DNA from 2 places in the Oscillibacter acetigenes genome. Region 1 is predicted to be linked to the other one. Evidence: a T-box and tRNA genes for the amino acid it is inferred to sense, from the RefSeq annotation. Region 1 holds a T-box; the other holds one or more tRNA genes.
The links. The T-box of region 1 lies ahead of OCV80_RS13190 (glycine--tRNA ligase). A T-box ahead of a tRNA ligase gene usually reads a tRNA of that ligase, here a tRNA-Gly.
Positions count from the first base shown of each region.

Region 2: it has a tRNA-Gly gene. The T-box ahead of OCV80_RS13190 (glycine--tRNA ligase) is inferred to sense a tRNA for this amino acid. The anticodon was not compared.

Region 1 covers NZ_JAOQKG010000006.1:179,849-184,263, reverse strand. The annotation lists gene yidC (membrane protein insertase YidC) at 11-1,141, shown strand; gene jag (RNA-binding cell elongation regulator Jag/EloR) at 1,157-1,981, shown strand; T-box leader at 2,136-2,344, shown strand; gene OCV80_RS13190 (glycine--tRNA ligase) at 2,401-3,816, shown strand; gene OCV80_RS13185 (LTA synthase family protein) at 4,092-4,415, shown strand, end outside.
Region 2 covers NZ_JAOQKG010000001.1:124,414-128,828, reverse strand. The annotation lists gene OCV80_RS00655 (FAD-dependent oxidoreductase) at 1-1,501, shown strand, start outside; gene OCV80_RS00650 (hypothetical protein) at 1,688-1,951, opposite strand; tRNA gene OCV80_RS00645 (tRNA-Gly) at 2,347-2,422, opposite strand; gene OCV80_RS00640 (hypothetical protein) at 2,460-3,155, opposite strand; gene OCV80_RS00635 (LUD domain-containing protein) at 3,209-3,805, opposite strand; gene OCV80_RS00630 (YitT family protein) at 3,807-4,415, opposite strand, start outside.

The DNA.
Region 1 (4,415 bases):
GGAAGCATCTATGTTTTCAACCATCGGATACGCAATTTGTATCCCGTTTGCGGCCCTGCTGCGGCTGTTTTACAACCTGACAGGGTCCTACGGCGTGTCCCTGATCCTGTTCACGCTGGTCATCAAGCTGATCCTGCTGCCCTTCCAGATGAAGTCCAAGAAGAGCATGGTGCGGATGAGCCGCATGTCCGGCAAGATGCAGGAGATCCAGAAGAAATACGCCAACAACCAGCTGAAGATGCAGGAGGAGATGCAGAAGTTCTACCAGGAAGAGGGCTTCAATCCCATGAGCGGCTGCCTGTGGAGCTTTCTGCCCCTGCCCATTCTGATGGCCCTGTACTATATCATCCGGGAGCCCATTGTCTACTTCATGAACTTCGGCGGCAAGGACGCCGGTCTGGCGGTAGTGAATGCGGCCAGAAGTCTGATTGAAGGCGCCGGCATTGAGATCGTGGCCAGCCCCGGCTATGAGCAGATCGCCATTTCCAACATCATTAACAGCCAGTTCCCCGACTTCATTGCAGAGCATCCCGGCTGGGTGAACATCGACTACCACTTCCTGGGGATTGACCTGATCCAGACGCCCTGGAGCGCTGTCAGCAGCCTCTCCACGGGCATCACGCTGGCCGCGGTGGGACTGATTCTGATTCCCATCATTTCCGGTGTGTTCAGCTTCCTGCTGAGCAAGGTCAGCATGAGCCAGTCCGCCCAGACTGCGGCTGCCAACGGCTCCACCAAGATGATGATGTGGATGATGCCTCTGATGTCTATCTACATCGCCTTCATCGTGCCCGCCGCCCTGGGCGTGTATTGGGCTGCCCAGAGCGCGTTCTCCATTATCCAGGAGATGGTCCTGGGCAAGTTCTACACCAAGAAGCTGCAGGAAGAGGAGGACGCCCGGCAGGAGATGATCCAGGCGGACCGCCAGAAGCGGATGGAGGAGGCCAAGCTGCTTCAGGAGCAGCAGCGTCAGCATGCCGCACAGAAGAAGAGCCTGAAGGAAAAGCGGCAGGCGGCGCAGGAGGCCAAGGCCCTGAAGGCCAAAAAGGCGGCCACCAGCACCACGGAAGCGGGCCGTGTGGGAGACCGGCCCTATGCCCGCGGCCGGTCCTACAAGGAGGACCGCTATGATGATCAGTAAGGAGCTTGTTACGCCATGAGACAGTTTATTGATGTAACGGGCAAGACCGAGGATGAGGCCATCCAGAATGCCCTGCGGCAGCTTGGCCTGGACCGGGACGATGTGTCCGTTGAGATTTTGGAGCGAGCAAAGTCCGGTTTCCTGGGTCTGGGCAGCTGCCCGGCCAAGGTCCGGGTGAGCTACGGCCCGGAGGAGGAAGAGGAGATTCTCGCCCCCGCGCCTGCCCCCAAGGAGAAGCCGCAGGAAGAGCGGCCTAAGCCCCCCAAAGCGGAAAAGCCGCCCAGACAGGAGCGCAAGCCGGCGGAGGCGCCGGCGCCCGCCCCGGAGGAGAAGACCCGGCAGTCCGCTCCCGTGCAGACACTGGGCGAAGAAGTGGATGACGAGAAGGCCCAGGCCATCCGTAAGTTCCTCTCCGGCCTGCTGGAGCAGATGGAGAGTGCTGCGGAGATCCACATCTATCTGCTGGAGAAGGGCCGCTACAAGGTGATCCTGGAGGGCAAGAATCTGGGCGCACTGATCGGCCGCCGGGGCGAGACTCTGGACGCCATCCAGCAGCTGACCAGCTATGCGGTGAACCGCAGCGGCAGCGGCCGGGTGCGGGTGCAGCTGGACGCGGAGAATTACCGGGAAAAGCGGGAGCAGAGTCTTCAGCATCTGGCCCGGAAGGTGGCCGCCAAGGTCACCAAGTACCGCCGCAGCGTGACACTGGAACCTATGAATGCCTATGAGCGGCATGTGATCCATACGGCGCTGCAGGATGTGCCCAATGTGACGACCTACTCCACCGGAACGGAGCCCAACCGCCGGGTGATCGTGGCCTACGATCGGGAGAAAAAGTAAATTGGGAAAGGCCGCCCTATAGGGCGGCCTTTTTCTGCGCTTCGGATAAGGGATCAGACCAGGGTCCGGGTGAGAGAGTGCCCTGCCTGGTGCGGCTTCTGTGGGACTCGGCCTTGACATTCTGATGAAAACGTGATACAGTTCTCACGATATCCAAAAGGCAGTGACAGGGAGAAGTATCCCCCATACCCCGGCAAAGAGAGAGGGCGGCTGGTGTGAGCCCTTGCGGGGAGGCGGAAGAACAGGCACCCTGGAGCCGCGGGGCGGAAATGCCCTGCCGGTCCCCGCCGTTACCGGGTGAAGAGTGCGCGTCAGCCAGGCGCGAATTCAGGTGGAACCACGGACTGATTGTTCGCCCTGAGCCGAAAACCGGCTCGGGGCGTTTTTTCTGTCCGGGCCGCCGTAAAGGAGAATGGAACATGAAAAACACCGAGAAGACCATGGAGAAGATCGTGGCCCTGTGTAAGAACCGGGGATTCGTATTCCCCGGCAGTGAGATCTATGGCGGCCTTGCCAACAGCTGGGACTACGGTCCCCTGGGCGTGGAGATGAAGAACAATGTCAAGCGGGCTTGGTGGAAGAAATTCGTCCAGGAGAATCCCTACAACGTGGGACTGGACTCCGCCATTTTGATGAATCCCCAGGTGTGGGTGGCCAGCGGCCACGTATCCACCTTCAACGATCCTCTGATTGACTGCAAGGCCTGCAAGATGCGCCACCGGGCGGACAAGCTGGTGGAGAGCTATGTGCAGGAGCACGGCATGGACGTGAACGTGGAGGCCATGACCCAGGAGGAGCTGGTGGCATTCATCCGGGACAACCAGGTGCCCTGCCCCGGTTGCGGCAAGAGTGACTTCACCGACATCCGCAAATTCAACCTGATGTTCAAGACCCACCAGGGCGCCACGGAGGACACCGCCAACGAGGTGTACCTGCGGCCGGAGACCGCCCAGGGCATTTTTGTCAACTTTCCCGCCATCCAGCGGACCACCCGCCGGAAGTTGCCCTTCGGCGTGTGCCAGATCGGCAAGTCCTTCCGCAACGAGATCACCCCGGGTAACTTCATTTTCCGCATCCGGGAGTTCGAGCAGATGGAGCTGGAGTTCTTCTGCAAGCCGGACACGGATCTGGAGTGGTTCCAGTATTGGCGGACGTACTGCCACGACTGGCTGAAGGGCCTGAACATCAAGGAGGAGAATCTGCGGCTGCGGGATCACGAGCCCGAGGAGCTGAGTTTCTACTCCAAGGCCACTACGGACTTTGAGTATCTGTTCCCCTTCGGCTGGGGGGAACTGTGGGGTGTGGCGGACCGGACCAACTACGACCTGACCCAGCATCAGGAGCACTCCGGCCAGGATCTGACCTATTTCGATCAGGGGAAGAACGAGCACTATATCCCCTATGTGGTGGAGCCCTCCCTGGGCGCGGACCGGATGACCCTGGCCCTGCTGGTGGAAGCCTACGATGAAGAGGTGGTGGATGCAGAAAAGAACGACGTCCGCACCGTCATGCGGTTCCATCCGGCCATCGCGCCTTTTAAGTGCGCGGTGCTGCCCCTTTCTAAGAAGCTCTCCGAAAAGGCCCGTGAGATCCAGGCGGAGCTCAGCAAGGACTGGATGGTGGACTTTGACGACACCGGTTCCATCGGCAAGCGGTACCGCCGGGAGGACGAGATCGGCACGCCCTACTGCATCACGGTGGATTTCGACACCGTGGGCGACGCGGATAAGGCTGGCGACAACTGCGTTACCGTCCGGGACCGGGACACCATGGAGCAGGTGCGGCTGCCTATCGACCAGCTGAAGAGCTATCTGGCGGAGAAACTGGCATATTGATGCCTGTGTCGATCCTGCTCCAGAACGCCGCGGCGCGGCGTCCGAGCATTTTGCCGGAGGCAAAATCTCGCCGGAGGGCGGATTCATTCCGCCCGAGGAATGAGATGGGACAGGGGTCCCGCAAAAGCACTGCTTTTGCGGGAGGGCAGGTGCGGCTGCCTATCGACCAGCTGAAGAGCTATCTGGCGGAGAAACTGGCATACTGATCGGAGATCATCGGGGCCGCGGGAAATCCCCGCGGCCCTTTTTATAACCTGGGAAATGAGGTAGAAGTGTTGAAGAGACAGAAGCGGCCCCGGGCGTTGGGGCCGGTGTGGCTGCGCTGGGTCATGTTTCTGGGCGGCAGCCTTTGCATGGGGCTGGCTGTGGCGGTGGCCGTCCAGTGGGTGGTTACCGGTTCCCTCTCCATCGTGTGGGAGTGGTTCGTGAAATGGCCCACCTATCTGCTGCTGACCGGCGTCCTTTACGGCGCTGTGGTGTTCACCCTGGGGGCGCTGCTGGGTAGATTGTGGCTTTCCGCTATACTGGTGGGGGTTGCCGGACTGGTGCTGTCCCTGGTGGACTATTTCAAGACAGCTATCAACGGCACGCCACTGGTG
Region 2 (4,415 bases), on a different contig from region 1:
GAGCTTCTGGCAGCGTTTCCGGGTGGACATGCGGGTGCGCCACGAAGTCACAGCCATCCACCCGGCAGAGAAGACCGTGGACGTGCGGAATCTCGCTACCGGCGAGACCTTTACCGAATCCTATGACAAACTGGTCCTCTCCCCCGGTGCCCGGCCCACCCAGCCGGCGCTGCCCGGCGTAGGGATCGACCGCCTGTTCACCCTCCGCACGGTAGAGGACACCCTGAAGATCCGGGAATTCATCGAACAGCACCATCCCCGGTCCGCGGTGCTGGCCGGCGGCGGCTTCATCGGCGTGGAGCTGATGGAAAACCTGCGGGAGCTGGGCATCGACGTCACCGTGGTCCAGCGGCCCCGCCAGCTGCTGAATCCCCTGGACGCGGACATGGCCGCCTTCCTCCACGCCAAGCTGCGGCAAAAAGGGGTGCGGCTGCATCTGGGCTGCACTGTGGAGGGCTTTGCCGCCAACGGTGACCGGGTCAATGTGCTGCTGAAGGACGAGGCGCCCCTCACCGCCGACATGGTGGTGCTGGCCATCGGCGTCACGCCGGACACCGGCCTCGCCAAGGCGGCCGGGCTGGAGCTGGGGATCAAGGGCAGCATCCTGGTGAACGACCGGATGGAGACCTCCGCGCCGGACATCTACGCTGTGGGGGATGCGGTGCAGGTGAAGCACTTCGTCACCGGGCAGGACACCCTCCTCTCCCTGGCGGGCCCCGCCAACAAGCAGGGGCGCATCGCGGCGGACAACATCTGCGGCGGAGACAGCCGGTATCCCGGCTCCCAGGGCAGCTCCGTCATCAAGGTATTCGATATGACCATCGCCACCACCGGCGTCAATGAGAAGACGGCAAAACAGGCGGGCATCGACTGCGACAAGGTCTACCTCTCCCCCATGAGTCACGCCGGATACTATCCCGGCGGCAAAGTCATGACCTTGAAGGTGGTGTTCGAGAAGGGCACATACCGCCTGCTGGGTGCGCAGATCGTGGGTTACGAGGGTGTGGACAAGCGGATCGACGTGCTGGCCACGGCCATCCATGCGGGACTCTCCGCCCTCCAGCTGAAGGATCTGGATCTGGCCTACGCGCCGCCCTACTCCTCCGCCAAGGATCCGGTGAACATGGCAGGCTTTATGATCGAGAACCTGTCCCATGGGCTGGTGGAGCAGTTCTTCCCGGAGGATGTGGACGCCCTGCCCCGGGACGGCAGTGTGACGCTGCTGGACGTGCGGACCCCCGGCGAGTACGCCGACGGCCACGCGGAGGGCTTTGTTAACCTCCCGGTGGATGACCTGCGGGAGCGGCTGCGGGAAGTCCCGGTAGGCAAGCCGGTGTACGTTATCTGCCAGAGCGGCCTGCGGAGCTATATCGCGTGCCGTATTCTGGCCCAGCAGGGGTTCAAATGCTATAACCTCTCCGGCGGCTGGCGGCTGTATGAGACGGTGGTGCGGGACCGGACCGCCGCACAGGAGGCCTGGCCCTGCGGGATGGAGAAGTAAACAGGAAAACGCAAGCCACCCGCTGCCTTTGCAGCGGGTGGCTTCATCCGTTATTTGTCTCAGCAGTCGGACGCGTGTTGATCTGCGGCCTTCTGCGGGTCTGCGGGGTGCGCCGCCCTCTCCTGCCGCAGGGCCGCCAGAATGCCCAGGAACACCGTCCCGCACATATAGAGGTACTGAAACCCCTCATCGCCGCCGCTGGAGTTGAACAGGTGAATGGAAGAGGGGATCGTCATTCGGAAACACCAAGACGCCGCAGTACCGCAGCAGTCCATAGGCCATCCCCACAGCCAAAAGGGCCAGTCCGATCAAAAGGCATACTCTGACACCCCGCCGGAAACGCAGAGTCTTCCGCTGCAGGCCCCAGCGGGCTGCGGCAAAGCAGAGGATGCCGTAAGGTACAGACAGCGGCAGAAACATCAGGGCCATCACCAGAAACAGTTTCAGCATACGACCTCCCTCATCGGTTATGCTATCCTCTCCGGAGCGGGAAGTCAACGGCACGCCTTCAGCGGGGTATCGCGTTTGCCGTCTATCATCCCGGCCCAACAGACCGGCGGCGCCACTACGCCGTTCAAGTATTTTGCCGAAGACAAAACCTTGGCGGGACAAGTTCGCCTCCTACACAAAAAAACAGGACACCCAAAGCTGGGTGTCCTGTTTCACTCTGGAGCGGGCAACGAGGCTCGAGCTCGCTTCCCGGCATCCCGCGAATGGCTGACCGCCATTCGCAGGCCCCCTGCCTCACCTCTGATCCAATCGCGCCTTCGGCGCGGGGCGGAGGCAGCGAGTTCGCTTTCTGATGAAAAAACAGGACACCCAAAGCTGGGTGTCCTGTTTCACTCTGGAGCGGGCAACGAGGCTCGAACTCGCTACCTCCACCTTGGCAAGGTGGCGCTCTACCAGATGAGCTATGCCCGCGGAACAAGGGGTATTCTACCAGAGAAACACCCGCTTGTCAAGACTCTTCTGCAAGATTTTCCGAATTTTCTTCCGCAGCAGCCGCGGCGTCTCCGCCCATCACAAACTCGATCAGCCCCACCGGACCCTGTGCCGGATAATAGGAGATCGTCCAGGGCGGCGTCTCTGCCAGACCTCGCGCCTCCCGGAGCTGTGCCACCGTCTCCTCCACCCGGGCCTGGCCGTCCTCTCCCCAATAGCCGACCCGGACCGCCAGCTCCGTGCGGCCCTCGTCCAGCGCCGCCTCCAGCAGGGCGGACAGCGCCTCCGTACTGGTGGCGTTCACCACCGCCTGGATCTGCTCCGCCGTCCGGCGGTAGCTGACCTGGATGCTGATCTCATAGTACCCCCGCTGGGACCGGCTGGAGGCGGTGATATACTCCACGGCATAGGCGCCCATAGGCGTCTCCTGCTGGACCTCCGTAGTGGCCTGCTCCAGTGTGTCCGCCACCGTCAGATCGTCCTCGTAGTTGTAGAGGCGGACCGTGGCGCTCTCCGTGTGCTGGCCGATGAGGATCAGCAGGTCGTTCACGATGTCCTGGTAGTTCTCCGCCCGGAGAGTCCCGGCGGCCTCGCTCTCCCAGAACTTGCTGCTGTGGGGCTCCACGGTGGCATAGTTCCGCTCCAGCAGGGCGCTGCACCCCGTCAGGGACAGGCTGACGCACAGGAGCAGGGTGAGATGGCGCAGCTTCACGGCTCGGCGCCTCCTTTCCGGTCAGAATGGCCCAGGGACGGGCAGGGGCGCGCTTACAGCCCCAGGTCCTCGTCCACCAGCAGGACCTCCGTCTCCATGCCCAGCATAGGCCCCCAGAGAGTCACCAAGGCGCGGCAGACCCGCTCAGGACTCCGGCAGTCGTAGCAGCGGTCCGCCTTCACGGCGCAGGGCGTCTTCTTCCCCAGCTGCCGGGCGCGCTGGGGTGCAGCCACGTTCCGGGCCCGGTACACCGCCGCCTCGTAGGTGGGGGCCAGCTTGTTCCGGCCGATGACAAAGTACACCTTCTCATGGCCGAACAGCGTAGCGGACACCCGGTTGCCGGTGCCGTCGATGTTGACGATCTCCCCCGACTCCGCCAGGCCATTGGCAGAGGACAGGTACACCTGGGTCTGCATGGCCGCCTTCCGGGCGGCGTTCGCCTCCTGCTTCCAGTGCCAGATGACGGTGTTGTGGGCCGCCAGCTTGTCGTACACCCCCAGAGCGTCCAGGGTGGCGGAGCCGCCGAAGCCCACGGTCTTGCCGTCGATGGCGCCGTCCAGGTAGGCCGCGGCCTCCTCCGCCGCCGCAAAGGTGCGTACGGTGTAGCCCCGGCGCTCCAGGGCCTGCTGAACCTTCGTGAAATCTGTCATGTCAAATTTCCTCCTTCTGATAATCCCCAAATCCCTCGCCCAGGATCTCATGGGCGTCGCACACGATGAAAAAAGCCTTCGGGTCGATCTCCCGCAGCATCCGCTTGATGGGCACGATCTCCCGCTGCCTGAAGGCCACCAGCAGCACCTGCTTCTCCGCGCCGGTGTATGCGCCTTTTCCCTGAAGCAGCGTCACGCCCCGGTTCATATCCAGCAGTCCCTGGACCGTCTCCTCCCACCGGTCGGTGATGATGTAGGCCACACGAGAGGTATCCCACCCGTACAGGATCATATCCATGACCTTGGACAGCAGATACATCTGAATCAAGCCATAAAGTGCCGCGTTGACGGTGCCGAACACCACTGCAGCCAGGATCACCACCACCATGTCCGGGATCATCACCAGCTTACCGATGGGCAGCCAGGGGAATTTCAGCTTCAGCAGCTTGCCGATGATATCCGTGCCGCCCGTCGTGGCCCCCTGGGAGAATACCAATCCCAGCCCTACCCCCATCCCGGCGCCGCCGTACAGGGTCGCCAGGATCGGGTCCATCGGGGGGAAGGTATGCATCCATGCAATCACGTCAATGGCCAAGGAACTGACTGCCAT